Regions from separate parts of the Photobacterium swingsii genome, predicted to be linked through region 2. Evidence: riboswitches for the same ligand, from Rfam matches in the RefSeq annotation. Region 2 holds a riboswitch; each other region holds the start of a gene.
What was found. A riboswitch is a leader RNA that binds a small molecule or an ion and turns the genes downstream of it on or off. The one in region 2 is predicted to bind thiamine pyrophosphate.

Region 1 (7,473 bases), on a different replicon from region 2:
TGTTACCGTATGGATGGGTAAAGACGACAATTCCAACTCTAATCTAACGGGATCATCTGGTGCATTGCGTTTATATACCGATTATATATTACGCCGCGATCCTGAGCCGCTTGTTCAGCAACAGCCTTCTGGGATCTCGACCTTTGACTATCAACGCAATCAAAATGGTACCTATAGCCAGCGTTGTTTAGGGCAAGACCATTTTCCTGCTTGGGATCCAAACGGCACTTTGAAAGTGACGTGTGTGAAAAAAGTGCAGCGTTTCTTCCAGAATTTATTTGATTGGTAAACCTTGGCTATAGACAAGCCTTGTCTGTAAATTACTCGGAATATAGATAGCGGGTAATAAGTCGCTTGGAGATAAACGGATAGAATAAGAAAGCCGCAGTGTAATAATAACACTGCGGCTTTTTAGTGAATGGCGGGTATAGATTTATGTAGTTACTTAGTTAGATTGGTATTAGCTGGCTGCATTCAAGCCTTGTTGCCAAAACGCCACTTCCATACGTGTTGCGGTTTTAAAAATTTCACACAAACGTTGACCACGGCTGCTGCTAAGCTCAACTTCAGCTAACATCTTGTTTAGGCGTGTTATAGTTTTTTGCGCACCTTGCTGAAAATCTTCGCTGCCGTACATCTCGATCCAACTGGCATACGCGTTTCCTTCTATTTTGGTTGCTGGCGACTGGATAAGTTGCTCACCAATAACGGCATAGCCAATCGCACAAGGCGCAAGGGCAACGTAGAGATCGAGTAAATCACCAGCCATACCAGTATCAAGCACGTAACGGGTATAAGCGACTGTACCGAAATCTTCGAGTTCGGCTTCCATGTCCAGCTCTGTTAAGCCCCATTGACCACAATACGTCACATGATGTTGAATTTCAGTCTCTAACAACGCCGAGAGGCTCGGCAGAGGTTCACGCATATCGGCTAATGTCGGTGCTTTGTAAACGGCCAGTGCATAAGCACGTGCATAGTGTTTTAAAAACAGAAAATCTTGCTTTAAGTAATGCAAATAAGCGGCTGCATTTAAGCTGCCGTTAGCAAGCTCTTGAACAAAGCGATGTTGGGTGTAGTCCGTCCAATCTTGTTGGCAAGCGGTAATAAGATCCTGATAGTTCATGGTTGTCCTTTTGTACCCGCTTACTTTAATAAGCGGGTGGAATGTGAAAGTAGTGAGTGCCTGAAAGCAATAACTGGGTGAAGGCGAGCCTGTTTATAATGTACCTTGTAGCGCCTAGGCTGCTTATAAACTCGGAACGTAATCTTGCGCTTTTGGCGCATGGCTGATGATTTTGTGTTTAAACATGAACTGTGCGAAGTTATCGTAACGCACAGGATCAATTGCTGCAGGACGCAGTGCGAACCTTGGCAGCGTGTCTTGCCATGCACGGCGGTTTAATTCGTTGTTTAGTGTATCGGGTGCATAGGCAACAAATTCTTTCCAGGCTTGGTCCGGATGATTCACAATATACTGTGTCGCCAGTTCAATCGCGGTGTTGAATTTCTTCAACGCGTCAGCGTCATAGCTGTTTTTATTCGCGACAACGACAAGCTCATCGTATGACGGTACGCCATGTTCTTCTGGGAAGAAGGCCTTCGCTTGGTAACCTTCGAGGGCTAACTGATTCGTTTCAAAGTTACGTAAGCCGCCCCAGATTGCATCGACTTTGCCAGATGCAAGTGAAGATGAAAGTGCCCAGCCAACATTGATGATTTGTACATCGTCAAATGCAACGCCTTCGCTTTGAAGCATGGTGCCTATGGTTGCTTCTTCGTTACCCGCAATCGCAATACCAATTTTTTTGCCTTTTAAATCAGCAAGTGTTTTGATTTTGCCATTATCCAATGTCATTAGTGTATTGAGTGGTGTGGCGATGAGTGTTGCAGAGCGAATAAGCGGCAAGCCAGCAGCCACATCGGTTGTTAGGCTTGTCTGATACGAAATAGCCATATCAATTTTACCCGCAGCAACCAGTTTAGCTGGGACACTCGGATCGGCAGGCTCTTGGATCTTTATGGTTAAACCTTGATCACTAAAGAGTCCTCTTTCTTGGGCAATTACTATAGGGCCGTGGTTAGGGTTAACAAACCAATCTAGCATTAAGGTCATTTCTTTTTTTGCTGTGTCAGCTGCTGAAGCCGCTGTGCTCGCGATGGTTGTAATGGCTAAGCCTAGTGCGAAAGCAAACTTAGTAAGTTTTTGTTGTGTAAGCCAATTTTTCATATTAAGCCTTTATCGTAATTGTTATCTAGGTAGTAACTTTTTTGGGTAAATACGGGTTAAAATTAAGGACACACGATTAATGAGTGTGATCCGTGTTTTGCCAAGGGATAAGGCGTTTAAGTGCTTTATCCGCAAAAAAATAGAGCGCAATTGAGAATGACGCGAGAATAAAGAGCGCAGCGAACATTTCATCGATCAACATACGCGCGTTAGCTTGTAACATTAGGTAGCCTAAGCCTTCGCTGGAGCCAACCCATTCACCAACAACCGCACCAATAGGAGCCACAACTACTGCAACTCGAATACCTGATGCTAATGCTGGTAAAGCCGCAGGCAGACGAATGTGACGTAACAACTGCCATTTGTTGGCTCCCATTGTTTTTGCCAGATCTAAATAGCCCGTTGGTGTGTGACGTAATCCGTCGTAACAGCAGGTAGTAACAGGAAAGAAAATGATGAGTGCAGCCATGACGACTTTGGACGCAATGCCATAGCCCAGCCAAAGCATCAAAATAGGGGCAATGGCAAAGACAGGAATTGCTTGGCTTGCGATTAAAATAGGCAATAACCAACGTCTTAGGGGATCAAACAATAACATCTGCAGTGCAAACATTAGTCCCATAGAAAGCCCAAGCAACAGCCCCAATAAGACTTCAGATGCGGTGACTGATGCGTGATAAAACAAGACGTCATAACGCTGAAGTAATTTTTCAAACACGGCCATTGGTGTCGGTAGAATAAAGCTAGGCAAGTCAAATAAAACAACGGCTAATTGCCATAACCCGAGGATGATAGCCATACTAATCAGCAGGCGGATCACTGGGTGTGATACTGTATTTGACCATGATAGGGTTCGCTCACTTGCCTGCAAAGCAAGCTGAGGGTGATTAGCCATAATCTTGTTCCAAACGCGTGATGATATTTTGCTGATGCTGTGCGAGCTCTGCTGTGTAATCTCGTGGGGTTTGCCCTTGTGGTGTCGGTAGTGAAACCATCGCGGCAGGTGAGCCAGACATGAATAGGATTTGATCTCCTAATCGCAATGCTTCTTGCGGATCGTGGGTAATTAACAATACGGTCTTCCCTTTTAGTAAGGTGGCCGCAAGTGTTTGTAATTTATGACGTGTTACGGCATCTAATGCCGAAAAAGGTTCATCCATTAATACGATAGGCTTGTCTTGTAACAGCGTACGGGCAAGTGCAACACGTTGTCGCATACCGCCTGATAAGCTATCGGGGCGGGCATGGATGTGCTCACCAAGGCCGACATGGTTAAGTAATTCGCATGCGCGTTCTAGGCTATTTTCTGTTGGTTGCTCTGGGCTAAAGCGAGTGCTTAAACAGACATTATTAAGCACAGATAACCAAGGTAATAGTAGATCCTGCTGTGCCATGTACGCCACACGCCCTTCAATGGGAAGCTGATCTGAGACGGTGAGAGAACCTTGCCAATCTGCTTGCTCATTTAATAAGCCCGCCAATAAACGCAATAAGGATGTTTTGCCGCAACCACTTTTGCCTAGAATACAACTCCACTGACCTTGAGGTAGTGTGAGGTTGAGCTGTGAAAAAAGTGGTTGTTCACTGCTGTGGTAGCGAAGTTGGCATTGTGTCAGTGCGACAGCGACGCCTGCTTGCTCTCCTGCGCGGTGACTCATGGGTTGACTCATAGGGGGCATTGTTCTGTCCGTATTTTTATGCGGTTGGATCAAAATGACCAGCAAAGAAGTGATGAACAGGGCCGTGACCAGAGCCGATGTCTAATGAATCTGCATGATAGATAGCATGGGAAATGTAACCTTTTGCGTGAGTGACTGCCTCGACCAAATCGTAGCCTTGAGCGAGGAAAGATGCGATAGCAGCAGAAAGGGTACAACCCGTACCATGGGTATTTTTGGTCTGAATACGATGGGTACTAAAGCGAAACACATCATCGGCAGTAATGAGTAGGTCGGTACTGTTTTCGCTTTGCTCTAGATGGCCACCTTTTAGTAATACAGTTTTTGTATTGAGTTGGCGAAGATCCTCGATTAACGCATCCATTTCAGAATCAGTTTGAGGCACAGCGCAGCCTAGTAATGCCGCCGCTTCTGGTAGGTTGGGGGTAATAACATCGGCGAGGGGAAGAAGCATGTCTTTAAGTGTAGAGATAGCATCTTGTTGGAGTAATAAATCACCGCTAGTGGCGACCATTACTGGGTCGATCACCAAGTGGTTAGGTTGATATTGTTGTAGCTTTTTAGCAACCATAGCGATGATCTTGGTATCGCTTAACATGCCAATTTTAACGGACTTCACGTCTAAATCTGAGAAAATAGCATCAAGTTGTTGTTCAACGAATTCCGGTGAAATAGGTAAGATACCACTGACACCAAGGGTGTTTTGTGCTGTCAGCGCTGTGATAGCGGAACACGCGTAGCCACCAGTGGCAGAGATTGCTTTTATATCGGCTTGAATGCCCGCACCACCGCCACTGTCAGAGCCTGCGATGGTTAAAGTGATTGGTGTTTTAGATGGCGTTACCATAATTTATCCCTAAAATTGATGTAGGGATAACAGGTGCCAATAGTGCGATCTTAAGCGATCGGAATAGGGGACACAGCTGTTAGTTCCCTACGCCAGTGTTAACTGGATCAGGTTCAACGGGTCCCGCTTGGTATGTATACCTTGCAGTCTCAGCCTAAGGCTCCCCGACTAACTTTCAAACACACTGAAAATATCAATATGTTTAGCATTTTGTATGGCAGGGATTATAACGCAATCACGTGGATCATCTACCCCTATTCGAGATTATTTAAGATTTAGTCACTGTGTAAGTATTATAAGGTGATGAAATTATTGGAATAAAATCGTGTTAAGAATGGGGCAGATAACCAAATAGAAAGGTGGTGGGGGAGCCCATATCATAAATGTTGGATAGCAAAAAGGCGCTAAATAAGCGCCTTTTTGAGTCATGCATTCGAGTGAATTACATTTTTTTACAGTAAGCTGCGATAAGTACCATAGTTGTACCCGCTGCTTTACCGCTGATGTGTAGTGGGTTGTCGTTTAGACGAATACCACGAACAGCAGTACCTTGTTTAACAACAAGGCTAGAACCTTTAACTGGAAGGTCTTTAATCACAGTAACGTTATCGCCAGCTTGTAGCGGTGTACCGTTAACGTCAACAGTTTGGATTGATTCAAGCTCTTCAAGTGCGATGCCTTTCTCAGCCCATTCAACCATGTCTTCTTCCATGTACATCATGTCTTTAAGGTCTTGAGCCCAAGATTCTGATGCCGCAAGACGGTTAAGCATGCGGTAAGCCATGATTTGAACAGCTGGAGTTTGGCTCCACATGCTGTCGTTAAGACAACGCCAGTGGTTAGCTTCAACTGTATCTGCATCTTCGATTTGTCCACGACAAGTATCACAAACCATTACACAACAACCAGCAGTTTGATCCGGTGATGCTGGCACTTCATAAACACTTAGGTTGCTGTCTGAAGAACAAAGCTCACACTTAGATTCGCTGCGTTGTTTTAGAATATTTTCAATAGTCATTAGAAATTGTCCGTAGATTTTGTGAGGCCGTATTATGCCACCATTTAGTGAATTTGGAAGGCAAATGGGCATATATCACACAATTATATTGTAGCGACATACGGTTTAGTACAGCAAAAATAGCGCAAAAGTAAAAAAACGCAATTAATTATAGTTACAGCTATAAAGAAAAAGCATAATTAGCCGATGTTTAGTAGCATGCAAACAACATAATTAGAACATACATAAAGGATGATTATGAAAAAGGCCATTGCACTTATTAGCTTAGTAGCCCTGTTTGGCTGCACGGAAGAAGAAATCAAAGACACGCTGTCAGGCAAAACCAAGGTGTTTGCGGTTGAAAGCGTCGAAGTTGCGGGCTTAAGTGGCTTAGCGGACGGCACGCACTCTGTGACAGATAGCAAATTGGCGAGCCTTTTACCCGATGTATTCCCTAATGGGACTAAAGCTGATTTAGATAATTACGGAATTGGCACGCATGGGTCATCATGTGCGAAGATCGATACTACAACACCAGTATGTTTTGAAGATGGAAAAAGCTGTACGCCATCTGAAATGAAACAACTGAACTTGAAAGTGTATAAAATTGATCTTACAGATATCAAGTCAGCCTATGAGAACGCTAAGTTTTTCCCTACTTTGGCGACACAGTTAGGTATTGAAGGTTTAAGCCAGATTGATATCCAAGAAGTTAATTGTCCATAAATTAACGTATTTCCGGTAACGAACAAGACAAACCGCACTCATTGGGTGCGGTTTTTTTATGATAAATTTCGGCAAATATAACCCTTCACGCTTATCAGTTGTAGGCATTTCATTTGATTTAATGATGTCTCTCGTAAAGGTTTGTCACAGCAATTGGGTAGTATCCATAATGTGATTAGATCCCGCTATTACAAGGATGTTAGTAGTGAGAAAGGCATGTTTGATAAAACAATTTGCTTCGCTGTTGGGCTAGGGATAGCGAGTGTCTCTTTACCTTTATACGCACAAGAATTTAATATTGCACCTCGGATCATTGATGGCGAAAATGCGACACTTGCAGATAATCCATGGATGGCATCACTTCGATTAAGTGTTAACAATGAACACCCGATGTGCGGCGGCACGATTATAGACAGTAATTGGGTATTAACGGCTGCGCACTGTGTTGTTCATCCAAGAACAAATGGTGCGATTGAATCCGATTATTTTGTGCTTAAACCTTATCAAATCAGTATTACTGTCGGTGAAGCAACCTTATCAAACGCGCAAATCGATGATTATTATTCGGTCTCTCATGTTGTGGTTCACCCTAAGTACACGCGATTGTCTAAAATAGTGAGCACTCCTCGGCCTGACGGTAGTGTTGAATCGGATGTGAAAGCGCTGGCATTAGACAGTGATATAGCACTATTGCGTGTTAATCGATCTTTCCCTACAGCGTTAACGCCTATCACATTAGCTGATTCTCAAGTCGCAACCGATTTTGATCGTGTGCTAGGTGAAGCATGGGATGAAGGTAAGCGTCCTGAAAATTTGACAGTAACGGGTTGGGGAACAACAGCGATCGATGGTAGCAGTGAGTCCGCTTCAGATATATTGCAAACAGCCAGCGTCGCTTTTTTACCGATGAATCTTTGTTTTGACCGATTGGAAAGTGGCGATGATGCCCCGTCATTGGTTGATAGCCCATTTAACCTCACTAAAATATGTTCGC
Region 2 (7,473 bases):
CCATCACAATTTGATGTAATGCTATGTTCTAATATTTTTGGTGACATTATTTCCGATGAGTGCGCGATGATCACAGGCTCCATGGGGATGCTGCCATCGGCAAGCTTGAACCAAGAAAAGTTCGGCATGTACGAGCCAGCAGGTGGTTCCGCACCTGATATCGCGGGCAAGAACATTGCCAACCCAGTCGCACAAATTCTGTCGGCAGCATTGATGCTGCGCTACAGCTTAGGTGAAGAAGAGGCTGCCCGTGCCATTGAACTAGCGGTATCTCAAGCACTTGAAGCCGGTGAACTAACAGCAGATTTAGCGGGTAACGGCCAAGCACTGACCACTAGCGAAATGGGCGATAAGATCGCTACCTATATTCGCCAAGCATAAGCAATACCGGCAAGGAGCACCAAGCAATGTCAGCACAATATACAGAAAATAAAGCGCCTAAAACGCTATACGAAAAAGTTTACGATGCCCATGTTGCGGTTGCCGCGGAAGGCGAAAACCCAATTTTATATATCGACCGTCATTTGGTTCATGAAGTGACATCACCACAAGCCTTTGATGGTTTACGTGAAAAAGGGCGCCCCGTTCGCCAAGTCGGTAAAACATTTGCCACCATGGATCATAATGTCTCAACCCAAACTAAAGACATTAATGCCTCTGGTGAAATGGCACGCATCCAAATGGAAACGCTAGCCAAAAACTGTGAAGAGTTTGGCGTCACCCTTTACGATCTAAACCATAAATACCAAGGTATTGTGCATGTTATGGGCCCCGAGTTGGGCATTACCCTACCAGGCATGACGATTGTTTGTGGTGATTCACACACGGCAACACACGGTGCGTTTGGCTCATTAGCCTTTGGTATTGGCACTTCAGAAGTTGAGCATGTGTTAGCTACCCAAACCCTCAAACAAGCGCGCGCCAAAACCATGAAAATCGAAGTCAAAGGCAAAGTTGCTGAGGGCATTACGGCTAAAGATATCGTGCTAGCCATCATAGGTAAAACGACAGCTGCTGGCGGTACTGGTTACGTCGTCGAGTTCTGTGGTGAAGCCATTACCGATCTATCAATGGAAGGGCGGATGACGGTGTGTAACATGGCGATCGAATTAGGTGCAAAAGCGGGCTTGATTGCCCCCGATCAAACCACCTACGATTACATTAAAAACCGTAAATTCTCACCAACAGATAGTCACTTCGATGCCGCAGTTGAATACTGGAATACCCTAAAAACCGATGAGGGTGCCGTCTTCGATGCGACAGTAACTTTAGAAGCCGCCGAGATTAAGCCACAAGTAACTTGGGGCACAAACCCCGGCCAAGTTATCGCAATTGATACGCCGATTCCAAGCCCAGCTGACTTTGCTGACCCCGTTGAAAAAGCATCAGCGGAAAAAGCGTTGGCCTATATGGGGCTAGAAGCGGGGAAAACACTGTCTGACTTTTCAATTGATAAAGTCTTTATTGGTTCTTGTACCAACTCACGGATAGAAGATATGCGCGCCGCTGCCGCTATCGCAAAAGGCCGCAAAGTTGCCGCCAATGTTCAAGCGCTGGTTGTGCCAGGATCTGAGCAAGTCAAAGCCCAAGCAGAGCAAGAAGGCTTGGATAAAATATTCATCGATGCAGGCTTTGAATGGCGTCTACCAGGTTGCTCTATGTGTCTCGCGATGAACAACGACCGCCTAGGGCCAAAAGAGCGCTGCGCCTCCACCAGCAATCGTAACTTTGAAGGTCGCCAAGGCCGTGATGGCCGCACCCACCTTGTCAGCCCAGCAATGGCAGCCGCTGCCGCGTGCGCAGGCCATTTTGTAGATATTCGTGACTTAGACAGCGCAACGGCATAATCGAGAGGAAGGTAACAATGGCAGGTTTTAAACAACATACAGGCTTGGTTGTGCCGCTAGATATCGCCAACATCGATACCGACGCAATCATCCCTAAGCAATTTCTACAAAAAGTGACACGTACAGGCTTTGGAAAACATTTGTTCCACGACTGGCGTTTTCTTGATGATGCCGGCGAACAAGCAAACCCTGAATTTGTAATGAATGCGCCGCGCTATCAAGGGGCAAGTATTTTGCTGGCACGTGAGAACTTCGGTTGTGGCTCTTCACGTGAACATGCGCCGTGGGCGCTAGCAGATTACGGCATCCAAGTGATGATCGCACCGAGTTTTGCCGACATTTTTTATGGCAACTCGATCAACAACCAAATGGTGCCAGTACGCTTGCGTGAACAAGAAGTCGATGAGATTTTCCAGTTTGTCGAAAACACAGAAGGTGCTGAGATCCAGGTCGATTTAGAAGCCATGTTAGTCACGGCTAACGGCAAGCAATACCACTTTGAGATTGATGAATTCCGCCGTCATTGCTTATTGAATGGGTTGGATAACATCGGCCTGACGCTGCAACATGAAGATAAAATTGCCGCTTACGAAGATAATATCCCTGAATTTTTAAGGTAAACATTGTATTTGTTAGCGTTTACTTACGTGATAAGAGCTAACCACAACACCCTGCCTCGCAGGGTGTTGTTTTATCTTCTACTTGCTATTTACTGCTTACACCACTTATACCAATCTGGGTAAGTAAATGTTCAGGTGATTGCGCAGGAAAAAGTACTGAAAACAAGGCGTAGATTGCAGATAGCTAGTTGTTCTACCTACAAAATCTATAACGCAGTTATCATTGATTTTAACCAGCAAGAACGATCAGTTACTTAGTTAGATTGGTATTCTTCAACCGACTGTAAACTCTGCAATAAAAAGCCGTTCACCTCGGTCTATAGTTGTTATACCAATCTGGTTAAGTAAATGTTCAGGTGATTGCGCAGGAAAAAAGCACTGAAAACAAGGCGTAGATTGCAGATGGCTAGTTATTCTATCTACAAAATCTATAGCGCAGTTATCACTGATTTTAACCAGCAAGAACGATCAGTTACTTAGTTAGATTGGTATTAGGTTATTACAGATTAAAAAGGTTGATTATGCCGTCTCGTCTTTCACTTACCTTACACCTTATTTTGGCTTCATTCATTTTACTCGTCAGCAGCACAGTGTTCGCAGCCCCCAAAGCGGATTTATGGCCATACTGGCAAGGCAGTGATGAGGCTAATTCCATGCCAATCAATCATCAATTGTGGCAACAGACGCTTAATCACTACATAGTGCAACAGGGTGAGCAAACACTAATTAGCTATCACCAAATCGATCAAGAGGGAAAATGGCAGCTTGATCGCTACATTCGAGAAATGAGTAAACTCAACCCGTTGGCATACCGCAAAGCAGAACAATTTGCCTACTGGGTCAATCTGTATAATGCACTGACCGTCAAACTCATTGTTGATAATTACCCCGTCAAATCGATCACAAAACTCGGCGGCTTGTTTAGTTTTGGTCCATGGGATGATGAAGTGGTCACGGTCAACGGCAAAAAGCTCACCCTCAATGATATCGAGCACCGTATCTTGCGTCCGATTTGGCAAGACAAACGTATTCACTATGCAGTGAACTGTGCGAGTCTAGGTTGCCCTAACCTACAACCCCATGCCTTCACGGCCAGCAATAGTAACCACTTACTCGATCTAGCCGCCAAACAATTCATCAACAGTAAAAAAGGCGTTCTTAGCACGAATAACAAGACCCAGCTGTCGTCCATCTACGATTGGTATCAAGCAGACTTCGGCGACACAACGCAGCTCCAGCAACACTTAAATCAGTACCGCACCACACCTGTGGTACTCAAAACAATTGATTATGATTACGACTGGGCATTGAACGAGGCAAAATAATGCCAATCATTGTCTTCATGCCCTAGCAACACCACGCTTGCACTATTACAATGACGACGTTCTCATTGGGGAGCTAAATAGAAGGTTTACACTTTCTTTCGGCTGAGATTGCACACGCAGAACCCACAGAACCTGAACCAGCTAATACTGGCGTAGGAATTGAGAAGTCGCTAAGTCAGCCTCTGTTATTAGGTCGCCCTTAAGCCACCCTTTTCTCAACCCTCGCTCATTTGATTTATTGCCAGCAGGATGCATCGGCATCAGGAGCGCTTTGTGAAAAAACTACTACCTTTACTTACCTTAACGCTTGCGAGCAGCAGTGTATTTGCCACCGAACAAGACCCAAAAGCAACACTAACGGTTTATACCTATAGCTCATTTGCCTCAGATTGGGGGCCAGGCCCAGCCATTAAAACCGCATTTGAAGCTGAGTGTGACTGTCACTTAAACTTAGTGGCGCTCGATGATGGCGTGTCTATTCTTAACCGCGTGCGCTTGGAAGGTAACAACAGCAAAGCAGATATCTTATTAGGGCTTGATAACAACCTTATCGAAGAAGCTAAAAAAACAGGTCTGCTAGCACAACACAAGGTCGATACCAGCAAAGTTACGCTGCCAAATGGCTGGAATGACACCACCTTTGTGCCTTACGATTATGGTTACTTTGCCTTTGTTTACGATAACACTAAGTTGAAGAACCCACCAAAGAGCTTAAAAGAATTAGTCGAACGTGATGACCTATCGATCCTTTACCAAGATCCTCGTACTTCAACCCCTGGCCAAGGCTTGATGCTGTGGATGAAATCGGTTTATGGCGATCAAGCAGCCAATGCCTGGCAGCAACTGGCCAAGAAAACAGTCACCGTCACCAAAGGTTGGTCCGAAGCCTATAGCATGTTCCTCAAAGGTGAGGCAGATATGGTGTTGTCATACACCACCTCTCCGGCTTACCACATCATCGCAGAACAAAAGAACCAGTATATCGCCGCTGATTTCAGCGAAGGGCATTACATGCAAGTGGAAGTGGCCGCCAAACTTAAAAACAGCCCACACCCTAAGTTAGCGGATCAATTTATGGACTTCATTGTTAGCGATGGCTTCCAATCTAATATGGCCACAGGTAACTGGATGTACCCAGTAACAAATCAACAACTGCCTGACGGTTTTAACCAGCTGACGATACCTGCAACAGCGCTTGAGTTTGATGCGAAGGAAGTCGCTAAACAACGCCGCAGCTGGATTCGCGAATGGCAACACGCCCTCACGCAATAAAGGCATTTCGTTTGAACACTCGCTTTACCTCGTTATTACCCGGCATCACTGCTGCCGGGTGCATCACCGCATTAATGGTATTTGCCATTAGTGCCCTGCTCGGACACGCCGATGAACTATCACCGCAGACATTGTGGCACGACCCGTATTTACGCCATGTCACTGGGTTTAGTTTCTACCAAGCATTCCTCTCAACCCTATTGAGTGTGGTACCTGCGATCCCCGTCGCCTATGCACTTTCTCGCCGTCAATTTATCGGACGTGCTTTGTTGTTACGGCTCTTCGCCATGACGCTGGTACTGCCTGTCTTGGTCGCCGTGTTTGGGTTACTGTCAATATATGGAAAAAGCGGCCTACTGAATCAATGGTTTGCTGCTGCAGGTTGGGATATCACCCTCAATATTTACGGATTAAGCGGTATCTTACTCGCCCACATTTTTTTAAACCTGCCCCTCGCGGTGCGTCTATTACTGCAAAGTTTAGAAGGGATCCCACATGAGCAGCATCAGCTCGCCGCACATTTAGGTGTGACAGGCTGGAACAAGTTTCGTTTAGTCGCTTGGCCTCGATTGCAACAACAACTACCGCATGTGATCGGCTTGATCTTTATGCTGTGTTTCACCAGTTTCGCAGTGATCATGTCACTGGGTGGCGGACCTAAAGCCACCACCATTGAGCTCGCTATTTACCAAGCCCTGCGTTACGACTTTGACCTCGCCTCAGGAGCTTTGTTAGCATTGTGGCAAATGCTACTGTGCTGTTCGTTAGTGTTAGCATCACAGCGTTTCGCTAAACCGTTAGCCACGCTGAGCGGCACGATCAACCAAGCCCCTCATCACTACCAAGATACATGGCAGAGTAAACTCTGGGATGGTTTATGGATTGGTGGCGTGATCTTACTGGTTGCGCCTCCGCTCTTGTCTGTGATCACCGCAGGGCTCAACCAGCAGCTGATTGTCCAATTAAGTTCTGCCAAACTCTGGCAAGCCATCAGCCATTCATTACAGATAGCAGCCATGTCTTGTGTGATAGCTGTTGTCAGCGGTATTGCTATTTTACTGACTAGCCGTCAATGGCGATTACAACGCAAAAAATGGGCTGCCGATGGTATTGAGCTGATTGGCGCAATGATTCTGGTTACCCCAGGTTTAGTGCTCAGTACTGGGCTATTTTTGTTACTGCGCCAATACACCGATGCCTTTGCGATGGCCTTTTGGGTGGTAGTAACCGTCAATGCGCTAATGGCACTGCCTTATGTGATCAAAACACTCAGTCAGCCTATGCTCCATATCGCCCAACAATTTAACCCGCTTTGCGCCAGTTTGGGCATGGCAGGCTTGTCTCGCCTGCGATTATTGGAATGGCGAGCATTGCGTAAACCACTATCGCAAGCTTTAGCAATCGGCTTTGTCCTATCACTTGGGGATTTAAGTGCGATAGCTTTATTTGGCAGCCAAAACTTCCAAACCTTGCCACTGTATTTATTTGAATTATTAGGCAGCTACCAAATGGATGCCGCCGCCGTCGCAGCGCTCATCCTACTCCTACTGAGCTTAGGGTTATTTACCTTGGTTGAAACTGTGCTGCTTAGGAAGAAATAACATGTTGAAGTTAGATCAGCTTACCCATAGCTACCAGCCCCATACTGCGAATGGACAAGCCATGCACTTGTCCTTTTCACTCGAGGCGCAGCAAGGCGATATTGTGGCGTTAATCGGCCCCAGTGGTGCAGGAAAAAGTACTTTACTGGCATTAATTGCCGGCTTTCTTAAGCCTAAGAGTGGCCAGTTAACCATCGCCAATCAAATGATTGACCAGCAAGCCCCCGCAGAGCGGCCTTTGTCGATGCTGTTTCAGGAGCATAATTTATTTCCGCATCTCACTGTGTCTGAAAACATTGGACTGGGTATTCACCCAGGATTAACGCTGAGCCAAGTCGATAAGGAAGCTATCGTGGTGGCAGCTGCGCGGGTTGGCATTCAGCAATACTTAGATCGCCTTCCCGAGCAACTCTCTGGCGGCCAAAAACAACGTGTGGCGCTCGCGCGTTGTTTAGTGCGACATCGTCCCTTGTTGCTGCTCGATGAACCTTTTTCAGCCCTAGATCCCGCCCTGCGCAAAGAGATGTTAGAGCTAGTAAGAAGTCTCGCCCGTGAGCATAAAATCACGGTTCTCATGGTTACCCATAGCCCTGACGACGCCCTCAAGATTGCCAATAAGTGTGCGTTTATCACTAACGGTAGCATCACAGTCTTTGGTGAAACACAGCACATGCTGACACAACCACAGGATGCTGAGCTCAAGCACTACCTTGGCTATTAGCTGTAAACTGTATCGCATGCAAAAATAAGGAAGGGAGAACCCGAATGGTGTTCTCCCTTTTTGATATTCAGGCTTTTAATCAGAAAT
Region 3 (7,473 bases), on a different replicon from region 2:
CCTTGTTCAACTTTTTCTAAAATCGCGGATATAGGTACAATTGGGCCCATCATATTGACACGGATCGGCGCGTTGCCACCACCAAAGTGCAGATCTGAAGTCTCGCCCGTAGAATAGTTATAGCGGTAATTAAATTTATCTGTCGCAAGATGCAGCAGATCAACATCTTTCCGATGACAAGAGATATACGCACGCCAATACATCGCCTCTAACACTTCGTTAGGTGTTAAAGCTCGAATAATAAAGCGCCAACCACTTTCTTCCCCGTAAAAGTCTAACGGAAAAATTTTCTTTATTTTTCTTTTACTTAGCAAGGTTTATCCTACATTCCACTACACGCAATCACCAAAACATGAGCAAGACACGGGTGAATCATCATTATGACCAATGATTGTTAAGCATTTATTTGACGTTTATATAGCTATAACTCATAGATCTTTTATAGCAAGGATTATGCAAGAATTTGGAAATAATGGAAGATAATCAGCAAGAATTTCGATTGTTTTGACAAGAATTGAACGAAGAAAAGAGGATTTCTCTAGATTTAATCTTTGTAAAGGTATCACAAAAAAAACGAAATTATCAGGCTTGTTAATAATTTTTATCGCCCTATAATGCTGAAAACCGGAGCGTCTGCCAACGCTCCGGTTTTTTTGTGCCTGCTCGTCAGATATCTATCTGTTGTCTGCCAACGACAGAAAGATTGAGAGCAAAATTCGATTTACATTGAAGGAAATTACCATGCGTATCGAACAAGACTTGAAGTTAGGTTTTAAAGATGTACTGTTTCGTCCAAAACGTTCAACCCTAAAAAGCCGTTCTCAAGTTGAATTAACCCGCGATTTTACATTCAAGCACAGCGGTCGTCAATGGTCAGGCGTGCCTATTATTGCTGCTAACATGGATTCAGTGGGTAGCTTCGAAATGGCGGCATCACTTGCTAAGCACAATGTAATGACCGCTATTCACAAGCACTACACAGTTGAAGACTGGGCTGGCTTTGTGAAAAGCAACGATGCATCCGTGCTTAACAACGCAATGGTGTCTACGGGTACGTCGGATAACGACTTCCAAAAAACTAAAGACATCATGGCCCTTTCCGACGACCTTATCTTCATCTGTATTGATATCGCGAACGGTTACTCTGAGCATTTAGTTGAGTACGTACAACGCGTACGTGCTGAATTCCCAGACAAAGTAATCAGTGCAGGTAACGTGGTTACCGGCGACATGGTTGAAGAACTTATCCTAGCGGGTGCCGACATTGTTAAAGTAGGTATCGGCCCTGGCTCTGTATGTACAACACGCGTTAAAACCGGTGTGGGTTACCCTCAGCTTTCTGCAATTATTGAATGTGCAGATGCTGCACACGGTCTTGGTGGTCGTATTATTGGTGACGGCGGCTGTTCATGTGCGGGGGATGTATCTAAAGCATTCGGCGGTGGTGCAGACTTCGTAATGCTAGGCGGTATGCTAGCAGGTCACGAAGAAAGTAACGGTGAAATCATCGAGCAAGATGGTAAAACCTTCATGAAATTCTACGGCATGTCTTCACAAAGCGCGATGGACAAGCACTCAGGCGGCGTTGCGAAATACCGCGCAGCTGAAGGTAAAACCGTACTATTGCCTTACCGTGGCCCTGTTGAAAACACTATCCAAGACATCATGGGTGGCGTACGTTCTACTTGTACTTACGTAGGTGCAGCGCAGCTTAAAGAACTCACTAAGCGCACGACCTTCATCCGCGTTCAAGAACAAGAAAACAACGTGTTTGGTAAAGAGTAAGCACTCATACAGCATGTAACAAAATAAAGACTATCAGGCCGCTTTTTAGCGGCCTTTTTTGTATCTTATAGTTCAGAATCGTTTCACCTGTTCTTCACTATTATTATTACCAAAGCTTCGTTTTGTTACAGCAGAATAAATGACTTGCTCGTTTTAAATAACCCTTGCTTATTTATTGTAGTTGCTCATATACCGATAAGCGTCCAATAAGAAAGGTAACTGCAGAAAATATTCCTTGACCAATCACCCACAGAAGCAATACAAGTAGCAATGGATGCTGATATCAATAGTAATACACAGAGAAAAAACAAGGATAGACGATGAAATTAGCCTTACGTAAAGCTCAATCGAGCGACCTAGATTATCTCGTCGAGCTACGTGACGCCACTATGCGTGATTATCTTCTTGAAATTGGAGGGAACGTAACACGTGAAGCTTACGAACGGAATATCATGTGGAAATTTGAAGAAGCAGCGCAAATCATCCAAGTTGATGGTCAAGACGCAGGGTTCTGGCGCGTCGTTTTCGAGGAAGACAAAAACCGTTTCTACTTAGATTTAGTCCAAGTTCACCCTGACTTCAATGGTAGAGGCATAGGTAAAACGCTCATTCACAACCTTATCGACCAAGCGCAGTCAGAGGGCAAAGGGCTCGCTCTGTCTGTTTGGAAGATCAACGTTGCAGCTCGTCGCCTATATGAGAAGCTCGGTTTCGTTATTTATGGTGAAGATGGTAATGAATGGTTGCTAGAATATAAATACGCTTAATTATAATTAGTCTAATAACACCGAAGTTAGAGACTGGTTATTTTCATCACTTGTAAAAGGTCTCCAATCCCCTCTAAAAGTGCCAATCTAAGTTTGATACTCTCGGTTAAAATTACGCAGTATTACTGAATTTAACGGGTAACACTTTAAACACGGCTGGCCTAGGTTTCGAAAATATAACCGCATAAATTTGATACCCACAGACCTTTCAAAAAAGTCTGTGGGTACTGACTTACCCAATCAGATCACGTACCGCGGTTCTTGGGCATTCGGCATGACAGATCGCTGAAACCAGTGCCACACTGTCGACTCCAGTTGCTATCACCGCATCAAGATTTGATGCATTAATCCCGCCGATTGCCACTATAGGTAAGGGACTTTGGGCGACGGCATTCGCCAGTCCATCAATGCCCCACTCCTTTTGGATATTGGTTTTCGTCGGGGTCGCAAAGATTGCGCTCAATCCTATGTAGTCAATAGGTAAATGTTTGGCTTCAATCAGTTGCTGTTCATTTTCTACCGACAGTCCCAGTATCTTATCTTTACCAATCAATTGACGTGCGATGTTAGCTGGCATATCAGATTGGCCCAGATGTACACCGTCTGCATCGACAGCCAAGGCCACATCGACACGATCATTAATAATGAGTGGAACCCCAGTGCCCTGCAAAATCGTTTTAACGGCTAAGGCTCTTTCAATAAAGGTACGCACATCACCATGCTTTTCTCGAACCTGTACCATAGTCACACCGCCAATAACGGCTTCTTTAACCACACGTTTCATGGTTTCAAGATCTTGCAGGTCATCAGTTACCAGATATAAACGACACGAACGCATTATTCCCCCCAACACTAAGCCAACTTCAGACGCTGGATGATCATTTCTTCATCAAGCTGATACAGAATATCGAGCAAATTACACTGCAAGCTACCTGGGCCTTTCGACTGTTCGGCAGCCATTTCACCTGCTACGCCGAGTATCGCCGCAGCTGCTAATCCAGTCTCTTCTCCGATAGCCGCAAAAGCACCAGTCAGTGCACTGAGGGTACAGCCCATTCCCGTTACGTGAGGCATCATGGCATGACCATTATGAAGCTGGATCTGCCCTTCATCTGTTACAACAAAATCAACTTCACCTGAAATCACGACATTGCATTGATACTCTCGGATCAAAAAGCGCGCTGCACCTACTGCCGCTTCAGTGCTATCAAGTGCATCGACGCCTTTGTTTTGCCCTTTTTCACCCGCTAAAGAAATGATTTCTGAAGCATTGCCTCGAATAATCAACTTCTTAGCCGCCTTCGCAATTTGGCGAGACGTTTCTGTTCGTAAGCGGCTGGCACCACAACCAACAGGATCAAGCACAACCGTTTTATTATGGATATTTGCCTGCTCGACAGCGAATACCATACGTGGCACCCATACACTGTCCAAGGTACCAATATTAATGACCAGTGCGCCGGCAAAAGACATCATTTCAGCCATTTCTTCACGAGAATGTGCCATGATCGGCGAAGCACCAATGGCCAGTAGCGCATTGGCAGTATTGTTCATGACGACATAATTGGTCAGGTTCACAACCAGTGGTTTCTGCTCACGAACGGCATGCAGAGCGTTAATGATGGTTTGTGTGTTCATGTTTTCCCTCAGCGATTGCTGTTATCAATTCCGGTAGCGGATAGGAAGAACCTGAGGGAAGAAACTGATATGAATACTGAGGCTGGATTCGACATATTTTGCTCCAGCCAAGCCAATAATGTTGATAAAGGTGGATCATCATTAGCTAGACATATAGTTCCCTACGCCAGTGCGAACTGAATCAGGTTCAACGGGTTTCGTAATATACGCTCTCAGCCTTTCGGCACCCCGACTATCTTTTCAAATAGTAACAAGCTCAATGGAAGAACGACAGACAAAACTTATTAGGTCTTTGTTGAGTGCCACCTATTGCTGCGATCCCCCTATTCCTCCCTCAAAAATTCCATAGAAATCTACTCTTCAGCACCTATTGAGATAGTATTTTTCGAGAAAACGCGCATAATCTGGCTATACAACACTCTAGAAGAAATTACCTATGACTGACTTTCAATATTACTTTCATCAACTTCCTTGTTTTAACTGTAAAAAAACCACAGTAAGTACTGATCTTGGTTGGTTAACCGCGGCGATGAAAGAAGATGTCTTGGCACAACTGGCTGCAATTATCGAACAGGGTAAGGTTGAAGCTGATCTTTCAGTGAACGTAACCTGTACTAAAGACGAAGCGCGTGATTACTTATTACTGAATTTCTACGGTTATTCAGAAGAAGAACTTGCAGATCAAATTGAAGCAGACGACGAGCAAGAAGTCGCAGATGAAATAGCGGAACTACTGGCAGACGGTAACGAAAAGGCCGTTTTTGAGCACGAAATCGCGCTACAAAGTTGTACTGATTGCGACATTGATTAATCGTTGATCAAGTGTAATCACTGAATCAAGCGTATAAATAAGCCCCGTACCTGTTGGTAATATCAACGGGTACGGGGCTTTTTTTGCTGAGTTGCAAGCACTCAATATCCGCTAGCTAATCCCTATTCCATGGGTAAATTTTTTCTGACGTGTGCTTTTGAAAAAACTCATAATTGTGCTGCATAAAGTCATCTTTTTTGAGTGCTTTTGGGTTCCACTGCTTAAGATCTAACTCAAAATCAAAATCAGATGCGGTTAAGTGCAGCTGACTAAATTTACGTTTTGCTATTCTGTAAATCGCGGTATCTGGTTCATGACAATCAAACACAATCTGTTGTTCAGCTTGATTATTAACTGTCAGTTTAGCTTCGTATGGCGTTGCTAGGGTGCAAGGTGTTTTCTTGATGAAAGTAAAAAGAAAATCACCATCGTATGTCGTGTTTAGGTAGATCGCTAATTCGCGATCCACATCAACCTGACGAAACACCAATTGCTTCGTATGTGGCGTGCGTGCACTTTGCATTGCAGTCGTATCGGGGCTAATCAGTTGGCTATCTATCCATAACCACCCCATATCATGCTTCATGTAGGTCAACGCCCGATAAGACTGGTAACCTAAATAGCTAAAAATCGAGAGACCGATAACGCCAAGGACTAATAAGGCTTTATACAAGGTTTTCATACTATGCCTCACTCGAAGTACGGTTTACTCTGTAATACACCAAACAACTAACCTCTTTTACATCTTCATTGATTAACAACTTTTACCCTCAATGTAGGGCGTTGAGTATGATACTTGAATACTCGACACGAAACTTGATGACTTGGTATTAAATTGTTCCTCATGTTGCTGACAATCTAAGCAAAAAGTCATAACCAATATGTCACTCTAATCTGTAAAGCTATGGGGATAAGCTCTGGTAATACGTGTTCTATTCAATCAATTGCCTCGCCGCTGCAAAGCACAACGGTGACCATCCCCCAAGCCCACTCACATCATCTGCTTGAGAATAAGAAGACTGGACGATATTAACCTTCCTGAATATTGGGAGACTTGTCCTATTTCCTCATATTTTATTAGCCCGAACTTTAAATTTTAGAAAACAGGAGAGTGTTTCGGATTAGCGAGAAGAATACTTCAACTCTGTAAGTGTAGATTATTGCCATCAATAACTTGAGCGCTACAGATTGATTAAAAGGATTTAAGGATGAAAAGCTAACGCTATAAAACCCAATAGTATCCAGCTTCAAAATGAATACAACAACCAGCCTAGCTTGCTACTTACGTAACTTGCTATCCCTCTTTTCTTTAATAAATAGTGTGTTGTTATACCTAAGGGTGTTTATGTCAATTTCAATGAAAACCAAACTTAGCTACGGATTTGGCGCATTTGGTAAAGATTTCGCCATCACCATCGTATACATGTACCTAATGTTCTATTACACCGACGTTGCTGGCATTTCCGCTGGAATCGTTGGATCTATTTTCCTGATTGCACGTATCTGGGATGCGATAAATGACCCCATTATGGGCTGGATAGTTAACAGTACACGTTCGCGATGGGGAAAATTCAAGCCTTGGCTATTAATAGGCACATTATCCAACTCCGTTGTTCTTTACATGCTATTTCAAGCCCACCATTTTGAAGGTACCGCATTAATTGTTTATGCCGCAGTCACTTATATTTTATGGGGCATGACATATACCCTAATGGATATCCCTTTTTGGTCATTGGTCCCGACATTAACCATGGACAAAAAAGAGCGCGAGGCGTTAGTTCCCTTCCCTCGCTTCTTTGCCAGCCTGGCTTGGGCGCTATCTGCGGCGATAGCCATGCCTATCGTTGATCATTTTGGTGGTGATGATAAAGGGTATGGGTTCACTGTATTTGCTTCTATTTTGATTGGTTTCTTTATCGTCTCTACGGTTATCACCTTGACCAATGTGAAAGAAAAATACACAACAGACAATGTTAAAGACAAGGCATCTCAAGAAAAAAATACGGAGCGATTATCACTTAAAAATATGATTGCCTTGATCCACAAAAATGATCAGTTATCTAGCCTTCTCTGTATGGCACTGTCTAAGAATTTAGCGGGGAACATCATCACAGGGTTCGCGGTTTACTATTTTACCTATGTGATAGGTGATCCAGATTTATTCCCTTTCTACATGGCTTACGCAACCATAGCCAACCTCATCGCAACTGCGTTATTCCCTAAGTTAGCCATGAAATTTTCACGTCGACAGCTATGGGCCGCTTCTTGTATCTGTCCCTTAATTGGTTCTGGGATTTTGATCGCCATTAGCATGTTTGATGCCGCGAGTGCATTTACAGTGACAACCGCTGGCGTATTTATGACTGTGGGTAATGCCCTGTTCTGGGTACTTCAAGTGATTATGGTTGCCGATACCGTTGACTATGGCGAATATAAATTAGGTATTCGCTGTGAAAGCGTCGCTTACTCAGT

Region 1: linked by a shared signal. The riboswitch ahead of thiD (bifunctional hydroxymethylpyrimidine kinase/phosphomethylpyrimidine kinase) and the one ahead of thiB (thiamine ABC transporter substrate binding subunit) in region 2 are both predicted to bind thiamine pyrophosphate.
Region 3: linked by a shared signal. The riboswitch ahead of thiM (hydroxyethylthiazole kinase) and the one ahead of thiB (thiamine ABC transporter substrate binding subunit) in region 2 are both predicted to bind thiamine pyrophosphate.

What each region holds. Positions count from the first base shown of each region.
Region 1 covers NZ_AP024853.1:119,594-127,066, forward strand. Annotated here, with positions in the region: gene mrcB (penicillin-binding protein 1B) at 1-289, shown strand, start outside; gene tenA (thiaminase II) at 461-1,126, opposite strand; gene OCU77_RS17900 (ABC transporter substrate-binding protein) at 1,250-2,230, opposite strand; partial or broken gene OCU77_RS17905 (ABC transporter permease) at 2,307-3,056, opposite strand; gene OCU77_RS17910 (ABC transporter ATP-binding protein) at 3,118-3,888, opposite strand; gene thiD (bifunctional hydroxymethylpyrimidine kinase/phosphomethylpyrimidine kinase) at 3,926-4,756, opposite strand; TPP riboswitch at 4,824-4,933, opposite strand; gene OCU77_RS17920 (PhnA domain-containing protein) at 5,199-5,774, opposite strand; gene OCU77_RS17925 (hypothetical protein) at 6,012-6,479, shown strand; gene OCU77_RS17930 (trypsin-like serine protease) at 6,696-7,473, shown strand, end outside.
Region 2 covers NZ_AP024852.1:3,333,624-3,341,096, forward strand. Annotated here, with positions in the region: gene leuB (3-isopropylmalate dehydrogenase) at 1-381, shown strand, start outside; gene leuC (3-isopropylmalate dehydratase large subunit) at 408-1,847, shown strand; gene leuD (3-isopropylmalate dehydratase small subunit) at 1,865-2,467, shown strand; gene OCU77_RS15020 (DUF547 domain-containing protein) at 2,989-3,792, shown strand; TPP riboswitch at 3,849-3,968, shown strand; gene thiB (thiamine ABC transporter substrate binding subunit) at 4,066-5,064, shown strand; gene thiP (thiamine/thiamine pyrophosphate ABC transporter permease ThiP) at 5,139-6,665, shown strand; gene thiQ (thiamine ABC transporter ATP-binding protein) at 6,667-7,386, shown strand.
Region 3 covers NZ_AP024853.1:1,537,557-1,545,029, reverse strand. Annotated here, with positions in the region: gene OCU77_RS23985 (hypothetical protein) at 1-314, opposite strand, end outside; gene OCU77_RS23980 (GMP reductase) at 742-1,785, shown strand; gene OCU77_RS23975 (GNAT family N-acetyltransferase) at 2,106-2,552, shown strand; gene thiE (thiamine phosphate synthase) at 2,785-3,390, opposite strand; gene thiM (hydroxyethylthiazole kinase) at 3,405-4,190, opposite strand; TPP riboswitch at 4,332-4,431, opposite strand; gene OCU77_RS23960 (hypothetical protein) at 4,627-5,001, shown strand; gene OCU77_RS23955 (hypothetical protein) at 5,117-5,683, opposite strand; gene melB (melibiose:sodium transporter MelB) at 6,347-7,473, shown strand, end outside.